Regions from separate parts of the Glaciecola punicea genome, predicted to be linked through region 2. Evidence: predicted binding sites of a transcription regulator. Region 2 holds the regulator's gene; each other region holds the start of a gene.
The links. The regulator sigma-54, encoded in region 2, starts transcription at its own class of promoters, with help from an activator protein. The targets are predictions, from matches to a motif close to GTTGGCACGNNNNTNGNNT.

Region 1: a site for sigma-54 is predicted at 2,347-2,365, ahead of glnA (glutamate--ammonia ligase). Genes of this name have one in related genera too.
Region 3: a site for sigma-54 is predicted at 2,703-2,721, ahead of BAE46_RS01315 (kinase). Genes of this name have one in related genera too.
Region 4: a site for sigma-54 is predicted at 2,343-2,361, ahead of BAE46_RS02945 (TorF family putative porin). Genes of this name have one in related genera too.

Annotation. Positions count from the first base shown of each region.
Region 1 covers NZ_LZXY01000003.1:28,833-34,077, forward strand. The annotation lists gene BAE46_RS04345 (hypothetical protein) at 116-568, opposite strand; gene glnA (glutamate--ammonia ligase) at 787-2,196, opposite strand; gene typA (translational GTPase TypA) at 2,689-4,512, shown strand; gene BAE46_RS04360 (MalY/PatB family protein) at 4,801-5,245, shown strand, end outside.
Region 2 covers NZ_LZXY01000009.1:49,585-54,829, forward strand. The annotation lists gene BAE46_RS11045 (HPr family phosphocarrier protein) at 1-162, opposite strand, end outside; gene rapZ (RNase adapter RapZ) at 189-1,103, opposite strand; gene ptsN (PTS IIA-like nitrogen regulatory protein PtsN) at 1,135-1,578, opposite strand; gene hpf (ribosome hibernation promoting factor) at 1,586-1,873, opposite strand; gene BAE46_RS11065 (RNA polymerase factor sigma-54) at 1,899-3,428, opposite strand; gene lptB (LPS export ABC transporter ATP-binding protein) at 3,578-4,306, opposite strand; gene lptA (lipopolysaccharide transport periplasmic protein LptA) at 4,303-4,965, opposite strand; gene lptC (LPS export ABC transporter periplasmic protein LptC) at 4,919-5,245, opposite strand, start outside.
Region 3 covers NZ_LZXY01000001.1:272,458-277,702, reverse strand. The annotation lists gene BAE46_RS01325 (glycosyltransferase family protein) at 1-840, opposite strand, end outside; gene BAE46_RS01320 (HAD-IIB family hydrolase) at 840-1,694, opposite strand; gene BAE46_RS01315 (kinase) at 1,679-2,602, opposite strand; gene cmoB (tRNA 5-methoxyuridine(34)/uridine 5-oxyacetic acid(34) synthase CmoB) at 2,746-3,723, opposite strand; gene cmoA (carboxy-S-adenosyl-L-methionine synthase CmoA) at 3,737-4,483, opposite strand; gene BAE46_RS01300 (response regulator) at 4,785-5,245, shown strand, end outside.
Region 4 covers NZ_LZXY01000002.1:149,651-154,895, reverse strand. The annotation lists gene BAE46_RS02960 (anthranilate synthase component II) at 1-359, opposite strand, end outside; gene trpS (tryptophan--tRNA ligase) at 361-1,374, opposite strand; gene rpe (ribulose-phosphate 3-epimerase) at 1,384-2,046, opposite strand; gene BAE46_RS02945 (TorF family putative porin) at 2,498-3,184, shown strand; gene BAE46_RS02940 (DUF2970 domain-containing protein) at 3,461-3,658, shown strand; gene BAE46_RS02935 (Dam family site-specific DNA-(adenine-N6)-methyltransferase) at 3,866-4,750, opposite strand; gene BAE46_RS14715 (SPOR domain-containing protein) at 4,710-4,877, opposite strand; gene aroB (3-dehydroquinate synthase) at 5,089-5,245, opposite strand, start outside.

The DNA of each region.
Region 1 (5,245 bases), on a different contig from region 2:
CATTGCACCGTAATGGCGCATTCAAACATCAAACTGTATTTAAACAGCAAGACCAGCGACGCTTTGTTGTCTAAAAAGGGTACTAAAGCTCTTAATTAAATAAAATGTACAAAAACTAGTTAATTAACGCTGACGCTTGATGTAAATATACTCTCCTGGCTTCACTTGATGCAATAAGCTTGCCTGAGTTGTTAATAAATTTTACTGAATATTCATATGCGCCCCGTTCCATATCGCGAAGCGCGAACATGCCCGCAGCAGACTCGTGTACTTTACCGTTTATATGCAGTCGATAAAAACCGCCTATACGTGGATCAATAGAAGCGCCTATAGACAATTCACCTATGTTGCTGCGAATAGTCGCATCATTTTGGGGGCTTAATATGCTGAGCTTATAATTTACACTCAGTTTTTGTGTAGTTTGCAGTAGCGGTTTGAGCGCAGGGACGTTGGACTCAAATGTGCTCGTTGGAGCACTAAGCACGATCGCTTCAGCATCGCTAGAGGCTTTATCAGAAATGGTAACCGTACCGTCACTATGAATGGTTTTGTAAACTTGTTGATTCATGTTATTCGCTGACTGTGACACGCTTGTGACGAACAGTGACGCAGCGAAAATTGCAGTAGAAAATATACTAAACCTTAATTTATTCACAGGTAGTTTCTAATTTAATTGCTTTACTGCCTTATATTACGTGATATCGTTTAAAAAAAAAGCCTGCAGTTGCAGGCTTCGTATATCAACGAATAAATGCTTAGTTCATAAACACTTTTACCGATGATTTTTTATACGCTGTAGTACATATCAAACTCGAGTGGGTGTACAGCCTGTTTAATCGCTAGTACGTCCTCAGATTTGAGTGCGATGTAAGCGTCTATCATTTCGTCAGACATTACACCGCCTTCGGTTAAGAAAGCTCTGTCTTCATTTAAAGCGGCAAGTGCAATTTCTAATGAACCTGCTACTTTCGGAATGTTAGCCGCTTCTTCAGGTGGTAAATCGTATAAATCTTTGTCTGCTGCATCGCCTGGGTGTAATTTATTCTTAATACCATCGAGACCCGCCATTAGTAGGGCTGTGAAAGCCAAATAAGGGTTAGCTGTAGGGTCAGGAAAGCGCACTTCGATACGACGTGCTCTTTCACTGTTTACATACGGTATGCGAATAGATGCACTGCGGTTTCTGGCTGAATAGGCCAACATAACCGGGGCTTCGAATCCAGGTACTAAGCGCTTGTAAGAGTTAGTTGATGCATTTGTGAATGCATTAATGGCGTGAGCATGCTTAATAATGCCACCGATGAAGAAAAGTGAATCTTCAGACAAGCCGGCGTAGGTGTCACCCGCAAACACATTTTTGCCATCTTTACTAATTGACATGTGAACATGCATGCCAGAGCCATTATCGCCCACAATTGGTTTCGGCATAAAAGTAGCCGTTTTGTCATAGGCGTGCGCAACATTATGAACAACGTACTTATATATTTGAATTTCGTCGGCTTTTTTTACTAGTGTGTTAAACAAACAGGCTATTTCGTTTTGTCCAGCAGTGGCGACTTCATGGTGATGCGCTTCAACAGTTAAGCCCATTTCTTCCATAACCATACACATAGCAGCGCGAATATCATGGCCTGAGTCAACTGGAGGTACCGGGAAGTAGCCGCCCTTTACGCCAGGGCGATGTCCTAAGTTGCCTCCTTCATATTCGGCGCCCGAGTTCCACTTTGCTTCTTCAGAGTCTATTTTGAAGAACGAACCAGACATATCAGTATGAAAGCGTATATCGTCAAACATAAAAAATTCGGGCTCAGGTCCCACTAAAACTTTGTCACCAATACCCGTAGAGATTAAATATTCTTCGGCACGACGCGCTATAGAACGTGGATCGCGTGAATAACCCTGCATGGTAGTAGGCTCTAATATATCGCAGCGAATATTAATTTGAGTTTCTTCAGCAAATGGGTCCAAAACCGCGGTTGACGGGTCAGGCATAAGGACCATGTCAGATTCATTAATGCCTTTCCAACCTGCAATAGATGAACCGTCGAACATCTTGCCTTCCTCAAAGAAGTCTTCGTTAACTTGATGCGAAGGAATCGAAACATGCTGCTCTTTGCCTTTGGTATCGGTGAAGCGTAAATCAATAAATTTTGCTTCGGTTTCTTTGATCAGTTCCATTACTGACTCATATGACATAAAGGTACTCCCGTTTCGTGACTATTGTGAGTTTGCAGACCAGGCACACTTTTATTGCCAGTACTGCAATGCTGAGTAAAACATCTATTTATTATTACAGTCTTTGAGACTAATTGCACAATTTAACTGGTGGCGCACAAATCACAAGTTAAGCGATAAACGTGCCATTTTTACAACTATCTACAGACCAGTGAAAACAGCGTCGTAGCGAGCCGCGTCTAGCCTTACAGCGCATAAAATGCACCACTGTAGTGCTTGTGATGCGTCCAGTGCACAATTAAGGTGCACTAGACCTTGAACGATTCACAATACCGTGGCTTATAGTATGCCTCAAAGGTGGGGCGTAAACCTTATAAATGATTATTTAATGATAAAACCGCAAAGTTTGTCGCTTATTTCCCAATAAATCTGTACAATCCGCGCCCATCTTAACTATCACAATGAGCTGAATACGCACAAAATTGCGTCTGCGGCCCCTAATGAGAATCTGTAATGTCAGTAATAAATATTCGCAATATCGCGATCATAGCGCACGTCGACCATGGTAAAACTACACTGGTAGACAAGCTTCTGCAACAATCAGGCACTTTAGAAAGTCGTGGCATAGCTGAAGAGCGCGTGATGGACTCGAACGATATTGAAAAAGAACGCGGCATTACAATACTTGCTAAGAATACCGCTCTAAACTGGAATGGCTATCGCATTAATATAATCGATACCCCAGGGCACGCTGATTTTGGCGGTGAAGTAGAGCGCGTCATGTCGATGGCCGATTCCGTTCTATTGCTAGTAGATGCGCAAGAAGGTCCTATGCCGCAAACTCGCTTCGTCACCCAAAAAGCATTTGCTCAAGGCTTAAAGCCAATTGTTGTGCTCAACAAAATAGACAAACCGGGCGCTCGTCCTAATTGGGTTTTAGATCAAGTTTTTGATTTGTTCGATAATTTAGGTGCCACTGACGAGCAGCTCGATTTCGATGTTGTTTACGCATCAGCTCTTAATGGCTGGGCATCAAACGAAGCTGACGTTAAACACGACGATATGACACCTTTGTTTGAAACCATTGTTGCAAAGGTAGCACCGCCAGTGGCTGACCCGGAAGGGCCCCTGCAGATGCAAATTTCTCAGCTAGACTACAACTCTTATGTAGGTGTAATTGGCATAGGTCGTATTACTCGTGGTGTTGTTAAAGTTAACCAGCAAGTCACCGTAGTTAACGCAAAAGGCCAAAAACGTAACGCTAAAGTGAGCAAAGTATTAGGCTACTTAGGTCTTGATCGTTATGATGTAGAGTCAGGCGAGGCGGGTGATATTGTTGCTATTACCGGCTTAGGCGAACTTAAAATATCTGACACAGTGTGCGATATAAGCAAAGTAGAAGCGTTAAAACCATTATCGGTAGATGAACCAACCGTTACGATGACCTTCCAAGTAAACACTTCGCCGTTTGCAGGTAAAGAAGGTAAGTACGTTACCTCAAGAAACATTTTAGAGCGTTTACAAACCGAACTTATTCACAACGTTGCTTTGCGTGTTGAAGAAACCGCTGACCCTGATAAATTTAGAGTGTCAGGACGTGGTGAATTACATTTAGGCATATTAATTGAAAATATGCGTCGCGAAGGATTTGAGTTAGCCGTTTCTCGCCCTGAGGTCATTCTTAAGGAAGAAAACGGGAAACTGCTTGAACCATTCGAAACTCTGACGGTTGACGTTGAAGAAAAACATCAGGGAACTATGATGGAACAGCTTGGCCTACGTAAAGCGGAAATGGCGAACATGTCTATGGACGGAAAAGGCCGCGTACGCCTAGACTTTATTATTCCAAGCCGTGGCTTAATTGGTTTTCAAACCGACTTTATGACAATGACGTCTGGCTCCGGTTTGTTGTATCACACCTTTGATCATTACGGCCCGCACAAAGGCGGAAACATTGGTTCGCGTAAAAACGGTGTATTGATCGCCAACGCGACCGGCAAAGCGCTTACTAACGCTATCTTCAACCTACAAGAGCGTGGTCGCATGTTTATTGGTCACGGTGTTGAAGTGTATGAAGGTATGGTAATTGGTATCCATTCTCGCGAAAATGATTTAACGGTAAACGCCCTTAAAGGTAAGCAGTTAACTAACGTACGTGCATCAGGTACCGACGAAGCGCAAACATTAGTGCCGCCAATTGTGTACACATTGGAACAGGCTTTAGAGTTTATTGATGACGATGAGTTAGTTGAGGTAACACCCGTAAGCACTCGTATTCGTAAAAAACTTTTAACCGAAAACGAACGCAAGCGTTTCTCACGCCCCGCTAAAAAATAGGATATTAATAAGCACAATTCACGCGCAAGCACTCACTTGCGCGTGAATCTTTTGCAGTAACAAACATTATTATTTCTCACTCCCAATGCATCGCTTTCTTGTAAAATACCACTGCCGTATAAAACAATGCTGCATTGATACACCACCCGTAAGGTAATCTTTTTTTAATCAAAAGCTGTTTTTTATTGTTTGCGCTTATCATCTAGGTCTATTTAGCGTAACCTTAAATTTTGATTAAATTTTTTACAGTGGCTGCTAGCCTACTTTATATTCTACTGAGACCAAATTATGAATTTTGACAATACGCCTTCTCGAGAGGGCTCCTATGCGTATAAGTGGGAAAAGTACAAAGGGCGCGACATACTCCCGGCTTGGATTGCTGACACCGAATACCCTTGTGCACCTCCAATAGCAGAGGCTTTAACGAAACGTATTGCCGGCTCAGCGCTTGGTTATACCTTACCTAAGCACTATACACCTGCAAGTGAAGCCATTGCTAATTGGTGCGCTGCGCAATATGGTTGGCAAATAGAAACAAGTTGGATTGTGTGGACGCCAGGCGTAGTGCCTGCATTTAATATGGCGTGTAAAGCTTACTGCCAGCCAGGCGACTCGGTTATGGTGCAAACTCCTAATTATCCGCCTCTTTTAGCAGCACCTGCTTTAAATGGACTAAAGCAAGTGTGTATAGGCACTATATTAGACAATAACCGTTATACGCTCGATCTTGATG
Region 2 (5,245 bases):
CAACATTAACAGAGCCAAAACACTATTAGCTGGCGCTTGCTCTGTTCCTTGCTCTAGCACAATATCACAGTCGTAGCTATTCGCTAGTTGTACAAGCTTTGTTGCTGCTCTTGCGTGCAAACCTAGCTTGTTCACTATAGTCAGCGTTTTTTTTAGCTTCATCGTAATTTTGCTCGCCAAGGTTACATTTATGACTCGTTTTGCACGTTTATGTTTGGCTCTACACTACTACTTGAAGTGGGTTTGCGTAGCGGCTTTGATATGCCAATTTCACGGTGTTTAACCTGTACGTCACCGTGACTACTTTTAAACGCTTCTGCTAAGGATTGCGCAACATAAACTGACCGGTGTTGCCCGCCAGTGCAGCCAATGGCTATTGTGACGTAGGAGCGGTTGTTACGCTCCAAATGCGGCAGCCAAGTTGTGATGAGATTCTGAACTTGCCAAATAACTTTCATCACCAAAGGCTGACCCGATAAGAATAACTCAACGGGACCATCTAAGCCATTCATTGGGCGTAAATCAGGATCCCAGTGGGGGTTGGGTAAAAACCGCACATCAAACACATAATCTGCGTCTTTAGGGATGCCATATTTAAAGCCAAAAGATTCAAATACAATCACCAGATCAGAGCTTTTTTTACCCAGTACCCTTTCACGAATAAGTTCGGCTAAATCGTGCACCGTAAGTTTGTCAGTATTTATATGCAGATCGGCTCTTTCGGCCACGGGCACTAGTATTGCGCGTTCTTCGTCTATGGCATCTACAAGTGAGTTACTGCGCTTGAAAAGAGGGTGCAGGCGACGCGTTTCGCTATAGCGTTTTAATAGGACATCGTCGCTGGCATCCAGGAAGATTATCGTGATTTCCCAAAATTCGGGTAAATATTCTAGCAATTCGTTAATTTCGTTTTCAGATTTTGGCATATTACGTACGTCTATGCTAACCGCTACTAATTCGTGCTGCTCTACAATTGTATGGGTCAAGGTAGGCAGCAGCGACACTGGAATATTATCGACACAATAATAGCCAAGGTCTTCTAATGAGCGAAGTGCAATGGACTTGCCTGAACCTGAACGCCCACTAATAATGAGAAGTTTCATATGTTGCCCTTTAGGAATTGCGTTTAAGCACTTATATAAGCGCGGCTACTAATTCGTTTTTGGTGGTCGCTTTCCTGATTGTTTTTACGGTGTCTTTATTACTGAGTTTTTTGGCAATGCCTGATAAAGCTTGCAGGTGCTTATCAGTTTGCTCTTCGGGCACAAGTATTGTAAAGAAAATATCAACGGGTTTACTGTCAATAGCATCAAAATCGATTGGCTGATTAGTGGTTATGATGACCGCAATCATATTGTTTAAGCCCTTAATTTTACCATGTGGTATGGCAATGCCGTGACCTATGCCGGTGCTGCCCATTTTTTCGCGGGCTAGCAAGCTAGCTAATACTTCAATTTGGTCTAATTCAGGAGATTGCGCAACGGCCATTTCGGAAATTATTTCGAAAATCCGTTTTTTACTGTTGCACTGAACCGCGCATTGAGTGCGGTCCAGTGAAATTATGTCGTTAATTATCATGAGTGGCTTAGTGACGTTTGAGTTTTTCTTTATGTTTTATAACCTGTCGGTCAAGCTTATCAATAAGACCGTCTATTGCAGCATACATATCTGTATGCTGTGAGTTTGCAAAAACTTCACCTCCTTGTAAATGCAAAGTTGCTTCTGCTTTTTGTTTGAGTTTTTCAATGTTAAGGATAACGTGCACGTTGCTGATGTGGTCGAAGTGGCGCTCTAATTTTTCAAACTTTGTGTTGACATAGTTACGTAGCGATTCTGTTATTTCGACGTGATGACCGGTCAGGTTTATTTGCATAATTTTAATCCTCTAATGTTTAGCCTTAGACAAGGCTCTTACGTTGATTCGAAGGCGGAATGTGTAACGATTCTCGGTATTTTGCAATTGTCCGCCTAGCAACATTAATGCCTTGATCGGCGAGCATCTGCGCAATCTTACTATCACTTAAGGGTTTATGAGCAGGCTCCACGGCAACCAACTTTTTAATAAAAGCACGGATGGCGGTAGAAGAGCAATTCTCACCAGAATCTGTGGATACGTGCGACGAGAAAAAATATTTCAGTTCAAAAATACCACGAGGCGTATGCATATATTTCTGCGTGGTCACGCGCGAAATCGTTGATTCATGCATGTCTACCATTTCAGCAACATCATTTAGTACCATGGGCTGCATCTTCTCTGGACCTTGCTCGAAAAACTCTCGCTGCTTAGCAACAATACAATGAGAGACTTTTAGCAAGGTTTCATTGCGGCTCTCTAAGCTTTTAATAAACCATTTTGCTTCTTGTAAATGAGACTTTATATATTGCGAATCGTTCGGATTTTTCGTCGATTTCGATAGCTTTGCGTAAGTTTCATTCACAGTAAGCGCGGGCAAGGCCTCGTTATTTAGTTCAACAGTCCACACACCTTTCTTTTTGTACACGTTTACGTCGGGTACAATGTACTCTGGTTCAACCGTTGATATGCAACTGCCAGGGCGTGGGTTCAGTGTTTTTAATAAGCGCATTACCTCACGCAGTTGGTCCTCTTTAAGGCGTGTCTTACGCATTAAGGTTCGATAATCTTTGCTTGCCAGTAAATCGGAGTGCTCTTCAATTATATTGCGCGCTTGATTTAACCACGGGGTGTCATCACTAAATTGTAGCAGTTGCACTAGCAAGCACTCTTTAACTGAACGTGAACCTGAGCCAACAGGGTCAAACATCTGAATGCGTTTGAGCACACACTCAACTTCGTCTAAATCTATATCTTCGTTGTCTAAGCTGTCTAATATTTCATCACTGCTAACGGTCAAGTAACCCGACTCATCAATTGAGTCGATAATTGCAATGGCGATAGATATGTCGTTGTCACTGAAGTGGGTAAGCTCTACCTGCCACATTAAATGGCCTTGGATTGATTCGGTGGTTTCGCCTTGAAAAACATAGTCGTCGTCAGGATTTGACCCGGTCATGCGCGATGGTGCTGAGGTAGACCCTAAATATTCCTCCCACGAGTGATCAAGCGGTAGGTCATCTGGAAGATTTCTATTTTCAAGCGCATCGTGAGTGTCCATGGTGTCGGGTACGTCAGTATCGCCGTTTGCCATGCCGGTATCGTTGTTGTTAGTCGCCTCAGCACTAATCGACGCTTGTTCTTTGTCGGTGCGAGAGTCAAGCGTTTGGTTGTCGTCAAGTGAGGCGTTGTCTTGGTCATGCTCAGCCATTTCGAGCAAGGGGTTTGATTCAAGTGCTTCTTGGATTTCTTGTTGTAGGTCAAGCGTTGACAACTGCAGTAGTTTAATCGCTTGCTGTAGTTGAGGCGTCATTGTGAGCTGCTGACTAAACTTAAGCTGTAACGAAGGTTTCATTAACGTCCTTCCACTAATTTAATGCGATGTATGTGCATAGACGACTTTAATATCTCCGATATAAGAAACGCGGTTTCCACTAATATTTTTAGGTAACTGCAATTATTATTAACAACGCCCTGCCTGCATAGTAGCGTTTTACGGGGCCTTTACAAGGAGAATTGCTCGCCTAAATAAACATCTTTTACTGTCTGATTAGCAAGTACTTCTTGCGAAGTGCCCGCCGCTATTAACTCGCCGTGACTTACAATATAGGCTTTCTCACATACGTCTAAGGTGTCTTTTACGTTGTGGTCGGTGATTAATACACCGATACCACGTTCTTTAAGCTGGTAAATAATTTTTTTAATATCATTAACCGATATTGGATCAACACCAGCAAAGGGCTCATCAAGCAAAATGAACTTTGGGTTTGCAGATAGGGCGCGAGCTATTTCGACGCGCCGCCTTTCGCCCCCTGACAGGCTCATTCCAAGGCTATTGCGTATATGGTTAATGTTAAAATCGTCAAGTAGTTCGTCGGCTATTTGTTCGCGCTGATCGTTCGATATATCCTTACGCGTTTGCAGTATTGCCATCAGATTCTCATAAACGGTGAGTTTTCGAAATATTGAGGCTTCTTGGGGCAAATATCCAATGCCTTGTCTAGCTCGCTCGTGCATGGGCTGAAAACTTAAGTCAACTTGATCTATAAAAATGCCGCCTTTGTCTAAGGGAACCAGACCTACTATCATATAGAAAGTGGTCGTTTTGCCTGCGCCATTAGGTCCTAATAAACCTACTATTTGGCCGGTAGAAACCTCGATACTGACGTCGCGGACTACTTGTCGGGATTTATACGACTTGGCTAAATTTTTGGCGTATAGGGTACTTCTCACGGTTGATCCTCGCGTTTTTTTTCTGCTTCATCCGCTTTTTCATCAGAAGAAAATGCGCCTGGGCTTAACACGGTAGTGACGGTAGCATCGCTGTTAGCGTCGGTCGACGCCATAATCTGTTGTTTAGCCATGTCAAATGCAATGGAGTCGCCGTTAACCTGAACATCTTTTTGTTTGATTGATGCATTACCTTTTAATAAAATAGTTTGAAACTCAACGTTGTATTGAATTTCATTTGCACTGGCAATCACAATCGAACCATCCTCTAGTTTTTGTTGGTAACTAGCTGGTTTACCCCTTGCAGTAATAATTTCTTTTCCTTTTCCTGCGGTCGCATCGGCGATGACTTGATCCGCTAAAATTTCGAGGCTACCTTGCTTAATAACAACGCTGTCCTTAAAAATAGAAGTCATCTTTTTACCGTCCAAAGATTGCTCTCTTGAACTTGCCGTTACCGGTAATAAAAAATCGTTCTCAATATTGCTGCCTTCACTGCCCAACGTCGCTATTTCGGCTGCATCGGGCAGTTGGTCTAGGTCTGGTGTTTGCGTACCATTCGCCGAAAAACCAAAGCTTAGAAGCATACCTAACAATGCAAATGCCAAAATTTGTTTAGCGCACTGGATTAAATTCGGTTTGTACATGTTCTTTAAACTCATATTGTTGTGTCGTTAAATTGCCAAAGATACCTATGCTTTTAAGCTCAAAATTAAGGCCGCTTATAGTAACTTTTTGATCTGAGCTCAAGGTTTTGTCTACTATATTAATTTCAATATATTCAGTTCTTATTTCCTTAATATACTCTTGAGATCGTAAATTCACAATCTTGACATTATTCTCTAATTGAATTCTGTTGTTGCTGTAAATCGTGCCTTCGCCTGCTGTTACCTGCCATGGCTGTCCGTCGTCTAAATATAGTGTATAGACAGGGTTTTGGAA
Region 3 (5,245 bases), on a different contig from region 2:
AGATAAATCCTGATGCTTATGATCATAGGTATGGGCGATGTCTGCCTGGCAAAGTCTATTGCGTGAGTAGTTCCTATGCATTTCGGACAACACGCCTATTTCTAAGCCCCAGTCGCTTGGAATGCGTAAGTCGTTCAATACATCTCGTCTGAACGAAAACTCTCCTGCCAGTGGATATCTAAAACTGTCCATAAAATCTAGGTAGTCATTCTGGCCTAGGGTGTTTTTCAAGGCTCTTAGAAGAGGCGTTACCAGTAATCGTGATACTCTTCCATTTATTTTACCGTCAGCAACACGCGCATAGTAGCCCTTACAAAACTCATAGTTAAACTGTGGATTAGCCACGGGGTATATAAGTCTGGCGAGTAAGGACCTGTCATATGTCAGGATATCGCAGTCGTGTAAGGCGACACTTTCAACTTTGTTAGACGCCAAAATAAATCCCATGCAGTACCAAACATTTCGACCCTTGCCCATTTCCTTAGGCGCTAAACCGAGCTTTTGAAGCTCTTCATCTAGCGCTTTTAATCGAGGACCATCGTTCCACAATATGCGATGGTTTTGCGGTAAACCTGAGAAAAAGGCTAAGGCATGCTCAAACTGCGACTGGTCTGCCTGATCCAGTCCAATGACAATTTGCTGCAAATACGGCACCTTTTTTATATGCTCAATAGTACCAAGAAGGGCCTTACCTTCTAACTCCGAGTATAAACTGGGTAAAATAAGACCCATTGGTCTACGTTTAGAAAAACCAACTAATTCCTTTTCTAAGGCCTCAATGGGTCTATTTTCTAAATTATGAAGGGTGGTCACTATGCCATTTTGGTAAAAGTCAGCCATTAGTCATCCTCATGCAGTGTTGTCATAATTAGTTGATCGATTATTTCGCGCCAGCCTTGGGGTCCAGTTGCTACGCTTGTATATACTTCGTGCGTACGTTGAAGTTCTGGTAATGTATGCACCGGAGATGCTATACGAACGGCGATGTCGGCCACTTCCAACATGTCTATGTCATTATTAGTGTCGCCTAGAGCAATACTTAAGAACGTGAATTTCGGATATTGCCTTACACACTCTTTAAGTAGCCACGTTAAAGCCTTACCTTTGTTGCTATTACCAGATACATGTAAAAAGCGGCCACCTAACAGCGGGAAGGCGCCGAGTTTTCGTATTCTTTCAATAAAGTTTCTGCGCTGTTCGCCGCTGCCAAGCCATAGCACAGGTTCTCCAAATTCTCGCTGCGAGGCCAATCGCGCACTTTTCTCATTTAACCCTGTTAGCTCACAAATACGGCCAATGTTCATCTCCCCAAATGTCTCAAACTGGTGGGGATAATCAGTTTTTATGCTTTGTACTATACCTTGCCAAAACTGTCTTTTTTGCGCAAATGACTTCAGCCAATAGCCATGCTTAAATACTGCGCCTTTGGGTTTTTGTGGTAAAAAGTCTTTGGGTATATAAACCGCCGCCCCGTTCTCAACAATTAGCGGTGTCTTTAACAACATTTTTTCTTGTAAATACCTTACTTCTGCAAACGTTTTACTGGAATTAGGTATTACCGGAACACCTTGCTCAGCTAATTGCTTAAGGCAGTCAATAGCTGCGTCAAAGCTATAGGTATAATGATCTAAAAGGGTGCCGTCGAAATCGGTAAATACCAGCCATTTTTTGACAGGACTCAATGTTGTTGACATTGTGTAATTCCGCGTGTTTCATTTAGCACAAACAAGCGATCACATTTTGCTGGAATAGTACTTAGCGCGTGTTGTGTTAGGCGCTGGTAAAATTGAATGAAGCGTAATATTTCACTATCGCTCATGGTTTCATTAGGTAATTGTGAATCTGTTCTATGGCTAGCAAGTGACGTTTTCAGTTTATGCTCTTGTTCACAGCGCCATGCATAAACATGCTCAAAAGAGGGTGCTTGCAGCATAACCAGATAGTCAATTGAAGCAAACACGCGTTTATAATCGACTGACAGCACATCATTTACATACTGTCGCCACTGGCCACTCGCATCTTCTTTGGCTTCTAATTCATTCACAGGCGACAAGAGCTGCGCCGGGTGCTGGCTGTCTAGACCAACACACCAACCTTCAAGTATTATAATTTTGTATTTGTGCTCAGCGTACTCCCACTGCTCTTGTGGCTTTACATCATCCATTGACTTATCAAACGCAGGAAGACTCACCGGCTGACCTTGGCGCAAGGACCACAGTGTGCTTTCTAACAATACAATGTCATGAGTACCTGGTACGCCGCGAGTAGCAAGAAGTGGGTTAATAGTGGACGCTAGCAATTGCCGTGAATGCTTAGATAAATAGAAGTCGTCTATTGACAAGCCAACGCTGGCGACCTTAAATACTTCGTTTAGCAAGGTGCTTAGAAAGCATGTTAACGTTGACTTCCCTGAACCCTGGCAGCCATTTATACCGACTAAAATTGGGCGGTTTGCACTATTTTGGTGCTTTATTAATGTTACGGCTAAAGGAATGAACCATGTTTGTGCAATACAGGCATACTCACTGGGTAACTTTTGCTCACTTATGAAGTGTTTCAGCACTGCATGTGATTTTTCGATTTGAATGTCAGAACTTGTCACATCTACCTCAAATAAGGCCTTGAACTAGGTACACAGCGAATAAGGTATTGATAAATAAACGCGTAAATCTAGAAATAATGGTTCAGCGGTGACTGAAGCCATTCAACTTTAATGCCAACAGGTAAACTATATCGCAATGCCTGCTAACTCACCGATGCAGTAAGTACCGCTCTTTTAGGAGCAGGATAGCCTTCTATCGTCTTAGTCATATTTTCGCTGTCCAGAAAATCTATTAAGGAGTGAGTCTCCATCCATGGCGTAGCGCGCTGTTCTTCTATGCTGGTACAATCTATATCAACGCACTTAACATTTTTAAAGCCTACACGCTGTAGCCAAATTATGAGTGCACCTACCGATGGCAAAAACCATACATTACGCATTTGTGAATAACGGCCTTTTGGCATTAACACCGTGTTTTCATCTCCATCTATCACCAGTGTTTCAAGCACTAATTGCCCCCCTGAGCATAGCTGGTCCTTGAGCTCACGCAAAAACTTTATGGGATCTTGACGGTGATATAACACGCCCATGGAAAAAACTGTATCGAAGTAGTTCGTTGTGGGCATCGCCTCAATGCCAATTGGCAAATAGTGTACATTTAATGACGGTAAATATTGTTTAAAGCAGTGAAATTGAAAAAAGAAAAGGGCGGTAGGATCAACACCAATAATTTGTGAAGCCTGCGCATCATGCATTCTAAATAAATGATAGCCACTGCCGCAACCTACATCTAACACTTTTTTACCGGCAAGATTCTGTAAATGTGGCAACACTCGATTCCATTTCCAATCGGAACGCCACTCAGTGTCTATGTTAATAGACATGAAGTTAAAAGGACCCTTTCGCCAGGGCATAAAGTTTTTAAGCACAGATATTGTCTTTGCAATATCACCCGCAGTCAAAGCATTGTATGCGTTTAGGCTGACACTATCGCCAACTATTAATTCTATGTTCTCAACCTTAGGAAGCTGACCAAGCTGTCGCTGCCATCGATTAAGGTCCTTCGCAGGCACACTGGCTTCGAAGTCTTTAAGAATGATAGCAAATTCAGCTATATATAATTCAAGCTTGGTGTTTACAATACTGTTATAAAACGCGCTGCGCCAAGACATAGATTGCATGTGAATCCTTCTATTATTTGATGGCCAAAATGGACACGAAATTAAAATGTTGGTACCACACACAGACATTTGAAAATCCAGCCTCACACAGCCTTTCTTGATGTATTTTGACGGTGTCTAATCTCATCACCTCTTCAAGTGCAGAGCGTTTTTGGCTAATTTCTAAGTCAGAATATCCATTTTCCCGTTTAAACTCATGGTGTAGATCAACTAATACATTATTTAAAACCGCATTTGAGAGTTCTATTTTTTCGCTCAAGACAAAAACACCCTTTGGCTCAAGGGCACGATAAACCTTGTTAATAATATTTTGACGCTTTGTTGGCTCAATAAACTGAAGTGTAAAGTTGATCACAACCATGTTGCAGGGCGATAAGGCAACCGACACTAAATCAGCTTGTTTAAGACTAATACTATTGCCAAAACTAAAGGCATCGATATGTTGCTGACAACGTTCAATCATCGCGCTGGAATTGTCTATCCCCTTTATCTTAGGGTTTTTGGACTGTGCGTGTTTTGCTATAGACAGGCTTACATTCCCTAAAGAACACCCTAAATCGTAAATAATAGGATTGCTGTTGCATAACAAATTAGCCATTTTACCCACGCAATCAATAATATTTTGATAACTCGGGACCGAACGATTTATCATATCGGGAAATACGTCTACCACCTGTTGATTAAAACTAAACTTTTCAACTTTTGGTTTTTCAGTGGCGTATAAAGTGTCATGTGAAAATGGTTTCTTGCTTTTAGTCATGTTAAAAAATAAACTTCAGTTGTAGTTGATGTAATCCTTGCTAAATATTGTCAGGCAAATATTGATATATACAAGGGTAAAACGTGAGTTTTTTATAGCAAATTACTCAGGCTTGAGTTTTATAACAGTATTTCAACACACGCATAAGTATCACTTGTCTATGGTATCTTAATAAAGTGCGTTATGTGAACACTTTAGTTCAAGGCTGGTGTGTCAAACCGTTATTTTGCTACTGGCGTATTAATATTTGATAATGGCATAGTGTATAAATTATAAAAAAAAAGAATGGAAATTATTGCGTATGCTTAAATTTTTAATTGCAGATGATCACCCACTGTTTCGCGAGGCTCTAAAGGCCGCTATGCAAAGCCACTTTACAGGCGTCAACTATTTAGAATCTGATTCGTTTTCTACTACTCTCAATACCTTGCGGCGTCAGCGTAACGTAAGCCTATTATTATTAGACCTTAACATGCCTGGTTGCGATAATTTTTATGGCTTGTTGAGGATCCGCCAAAACTTTCCAGACCTACCCATTGCCATTGTGTCAGGCACTGAAGACATTGACACCATTGCACAAGCAATGGAATTTGGTGCAAACGCATTTATTCCAAAAACGACAGCCACAACCCAAATGGTTGCCGCCCTAAAATTAGCCTTGTCGGGCGGAACTTGGGTTCCCCCATCGGTTGATGGTCAACTACAAAGAGTCAGCAGCGACAAAGTACAAATTGCGGAAAAAGTACGTGAACTTACACCCAA
Region 4 (5,245 bases), on a different contig from region 2:
CACTGCTCAAACAACACTGAAGCCTTGTCTAAAACACGTAAACGTGACGTTTTGCCATGTTTAATATGCACCGCTTGAACAATATTAGCGCCATAAACTTGTGCAATTGCTTGATGGCCTAAACACACACCTAATATTGGCACTTTCCCTGCAAAATGCTTTATTGCCGCCAAACAAATACCCGACTCGTTTGGTGTGCAAGGCCCCGGTGATAGAACCAGATGCGAAAAGTCCATAAGCGCAAGATCGTCAATTGTGTGGCTATCATTTTTGACAACTTTCACAAGGTGGCCTAGCTCTTCAAAATACCGTGCTAGGTTATAGGTGAAAGAATCATAATTATCGATGATAAGTACCATGTTAAGCCCGCGGTATAAACCCTACAGCTTTGTACACCTTAGCGAGTGTCTCGGACGCTTTTTCGCGAGCTTTAGCACTTCCTTGATGCATAACCTCATATAAATAAGGCAAATCTTGACGAATTCTTGCATATTCGCTTTGAATGGGCTTTACCAGGCTCACAACCGACTCCGCTACGTCACCTTTTAAGTGACCATACATCTTGTCTGTATATTGCCCAACGAGGCTGTCAATGCTGTTGCCGTTCGTCGCGCTAAGCAGTGAGAGCAGGTTAGAAACACCCGGTTTTTCGGCCACATCATAATAAATATTAGCTTGCTCGTCGCTGTCAGTAACGGCGCGCTTAATTTTTTTAGTCAGTATTTTGGGGTCTTCTAACAGGCCAATTACATTGTTAGTGTTTGGATCTGACTTTGACATCTTTTTGTTTGGTTCTTGTAAGCTCATGACTCTGGCGCCATCTTTGGGAATACAAGGTTCAGGAAGAGTAAACACATCACCGTAAATATTGTTGAAGCGGGTTGCGACGTCGCGCGTTAGCTCAAGATGCTGTTTTTGATCTTCACCTACCGGCACTTCGTTAGCCTGATAAACTAAAATATCGGCCGCTTGTAACACAGGGTAAGCATATAAGCCTACATTGACGTTTGACTGATTTTTTTGTGACTTATCCTTAAACTGGGTCATGCGATTAAGCTCACCCATTTGCGTATAGCAGTTAAGCACCCAGCTTAGCTGTGCGTGCTCTGGCACATGCGACTGCATAAATATAGTACTTTTGTTTGGGTCAATACCGCAGGCCAAATAAAGCGCAAGTCCGTCTAGGCATGCTTGGTTTAATTCTGCAGGGTCCTGTCTTAAGGTAATGGCGTGCAGGTCTACAATCATATACAAACAATCATGTGTGGCCTGCATGGCGACCCATTGGCGTAGTGCGCCTAAATAATTACCTAATGTAAGTTGCCCTGAAGGCTGACATCCGCTAAGTACGATCGGTTTCGTTGAACTGCTCACTGAATATTCCTATTTAAATTGTTGCGTTAAATCAGCTATGGCTTTTTTATAGTCGCGTTGACCGAAGATAGCGCTGCCGGCTACAAACATGTCGGCGCCAGCTAAATAGACGTCTTTTATGGTGTCTTTGTTAATGCCGCCGTCTACCTGAATACGGGTGCTTAATCCCATTTCATCTATGATTGATTTTAAATGCGCTGTTTTTTCAACGGTGCCGGGAATGAATTTTTGGCCACCAAAACCTGGGTTAACCGACATTAGTAAAACGTAGTCAAGCTTTTCTAAAACGTAATCGAGTACGCTTAATGATGTTGCCGGATTAAGCACTAAGCCTGCTTTACAACCGTGCTGTTTAATGAGCTCAATACTTCTGTCTACGTGTAAAGCCGCTTCTGGATGAAAGCTAATCATACTAGCCCCGGCTTTGGCAAAGGCTTCAATCATTGAGTCAACCGGCGATACCATTAAATGCACGTCTATATCGGCTGTTATGCCATAGTTGCGAAGCGCCGAACATATGGTGGGGCCGAAGGTTAAATTGGGCACATAATGATTGTCCATTACGTCGAAATGAACGATGTCAGCGCCAGCGCTTAACACACTGTCGACTTCTTCTCCTAACTTTGCGAAATCGGCAGACAAAATGGAGGGGGCTATTAATGGTTTATGCATGAGTCGGTCACGTATCGTCTAAAAAACCATAGTTTACCGTATTTTTAGCGCAAAATTCACTTCTAATACAAAAAGCTTTTATTTTTCTTGTGCGGTATAACAGCCTGTTTACTTTGCGCCTGCTCTAAAATGGTGAGGCTGTTGCAAAATAGTGCATAAACCAGGCGTCTATGGCTGTTTTACTGCTTTTTGTGGCTACTATGAATACGCGCAGGTAGGGTCTTATTTGTCACTATCCCGTTGTAACTATTAGGTATTTTTATGGTTTTTGAAGCGGGTATCAAGTTCGCCTTATGTTTGGCACTGCTATTGCTAAATACAAGGCGTATGTACCCTTAGCGCGCCTACATTATTAAGTAAAGACGCTTCATCACACTATTAGTGCATACACTATTAAAATCAACGACGTAAAGTCTTTTAATCACTATTCAGCAAAGCATGGGGAACACACATGAAACAGTTAACTAAGATATCGTTGATAGCAGCGGCCTTGTCTTCGACATTATTTGTCAGCCAATCAGCACTTGCCGAGGTAAGCGCTAACATAGGGGCTACCACCAACTATATTTGGCGTGGTGTTAGTCAAAGCTCAGATGCGGCCTCCGTTTCAGGCGGCATTGACTATGCTGCCGATAGCGGATTTTATGCCGGTACATGGGTCGGTTCTTTAGGCGATAGCGATTCTGGGTTTAATGGCACAGAGACCGACTTTTATTTAGGCTTTGGCGGTGAAGTTGCGGGTTTTACTTACGACATCGGTTATATTTATTATCTATACACTGAGTTAGATGACAGTAACTTTGGTGAAATTTACGTCAACGCTGGTTTTGGAAACTTCGGGGTAGGCGCAGCGTATACAGTGAATAGCGAGGTAGACGAAGGCGCCGGTTTTGAAGGCGGTGACATTTATTATAGCATTAGCTACGGTGGTATCGCGTTGGGCAATGAGTTTGAACTCGCGCTAAGTGCTGGCCTTTATACATTTGATTCAGACGGTAGTGAGAACGATTACAATTATTCCCACGTTCAGGCTGATATATCCAAAGGCGATTTTGCGTTTTCGATTGTTAAAGCACAAGAGAGTGCGTTTGCAGATGAAGATATAAAATTTGTTGCTAGCTGGTCAACAAGTTTTTAATCTAGCTTATTCTATAGGCAACGTTCACCACTGCAGCAAGGTTAATTTGGGCCAACGTTGCAATCCTGCGGCGCAATTTAGCCGCTTATTGATGGTTCTCTTTGCATATTTTGAACGTTGATTAGCGGACGTGGTTTGTGCTGATCTAGTATATTTTTGTTTTTACTGTAAACTTAAATACTGTTAGTAAATGCACAGTATTTAAGGTAAAAGTGATAGGCGCTTTGATCCAGTGCATTTTCACTATTTAGATTTATTGGAGTTAATGTCTCGCAAATGAGTACTACCAAAGATTGGCTGGCGGTTGTACAAAGTGTAATGGCGGGGTTGCTTGGGGTACAATCGCAGCGTAAATATGTTGAAGACGCTAACGCAACTTCCTTCGTGCCCTTCGTTGTGGTGGGCGTAATAATGGTTATTGTGCTTATCTTGTCTATCTGGTTTGGCGTTAGTTTACTGCTACCAAATACCTAGGTGGCTATAATTAGCTGCTATGACCTGCTATGACCTGCTAGAAAAATCTTTAATTCTTCATAACGTACCGGTCTGCACATCAAAAAGCCCTGAGTAAAGTCGCAGCCCAGTGCCCTTAACTGCGCGACTTGCGCCTCAGTTTTTGCGCCTTTCGCAACGGTGGGCACAGATAAACCATGCTCAAGACATAGCCTTGGCTGTCACGCTTTACGCTTGGCCTTTATAAAGTGCAATCAATTCGGCGCAAGGTTTTCTGGTATTGCCTTTGCAGCTAATACTGCGCGCAACGCTTAATTTAACGATTTTATTAGCGGTGGCGTATATTGCTCGGGTTTGTGGCAGGTTATTATTTGAAATTATAGTGGTTATCCCCATTTTTTGAGCCTGTAGCGCGCAGTCAACCAGCCTTTGCTGATCATCCCAAGAAAAACCTTTACCGGAATACGCGGTAAAGCTCGCGGTTTCATTAATGGGTGTATAAGGAGGATCGCAATACACAATATCGCCTTTACAAGCCTGTTCGAAGGCCAATGAAAAGTCGCCTGAAAAAAATTGCGCAGCTTGAGCCTTAGCTGAAAAATCGTCTATTTCTGCGTGGGGAAAGTAAGGTTTTTTATACTGACCAAAAGGGACGTTGTAGCCACCTTTCGAATTATATCTACATAAGCCGTTAAAACCATAGCGGTTTAGGTATAAAAAAAGAGCACTCCTGCGAAGGGACTTGCTCGTTTTGTTAAACTCTTCTCTAAGTGCGTAGTATTGCTTGCTGATGTTATTGCTTGGAACAAACAAAGCTTGGCTAGCTTTTACAAACGCTTCTGGCGTTTCGCGAATATGCGTGAAGAAATTAATAAGATCTGGATTGCTATCCGCTAAGAGGTATTCATTGAAAGGGAGGTTCAAAAACACGGAGCCACCCCCCACGAAAGGCTCGATAAGCCTACCACGATCATTCTTTGGGAGCAGCTTGGCTATGTCAACGACCAGCTTACGTTTTCCACCTGCCCACTTTAAAGGAGACTTAACTAAATTTAAGGGGGCTTTACTAGCGCTAGTAAATTTCTTGCTGGATTTGGTTAATACTTTTGGCAAAAGGCTGCGCTTCCTTTACATCTGCCGGCATGCTATGCAATTGCTTAAGTGGCGTTTCAATAGAGCCAAACGCCTCTTTGTACAACACCACAAACCATGAACCACCATAGCGCTGGGTTTTGTACACCCAGGTTGAAGCCTTCAGATTGTTATTATTAAGATAATTCTCTAGCACCGCTGGACTTTGAATACCAAGGAGTTGCAGCAAGACAGAATAGTTAGGCAAAGACAGTAGTGTAGTTTCATCAAACTTATAGTCAATAGCAGAACTAGAAACTGTTTGCGTTTGTCGCCTAGTGACATGCTAATCTTTAAGGTCTGTTGTAATTCAGTTCTGTTTAGTTAAGTAGCTCACTAAGCTGTGCTTGCGTTACATCACTGACCACTTGCGCATTGCCAATCCCAATAGGAAGGATAAATCGCATAGTGCCACTTAACACCTTTTTATCTCGCTGCATGTGCGTAATATAATCTTGGGCGCTCATATTAGCAGGC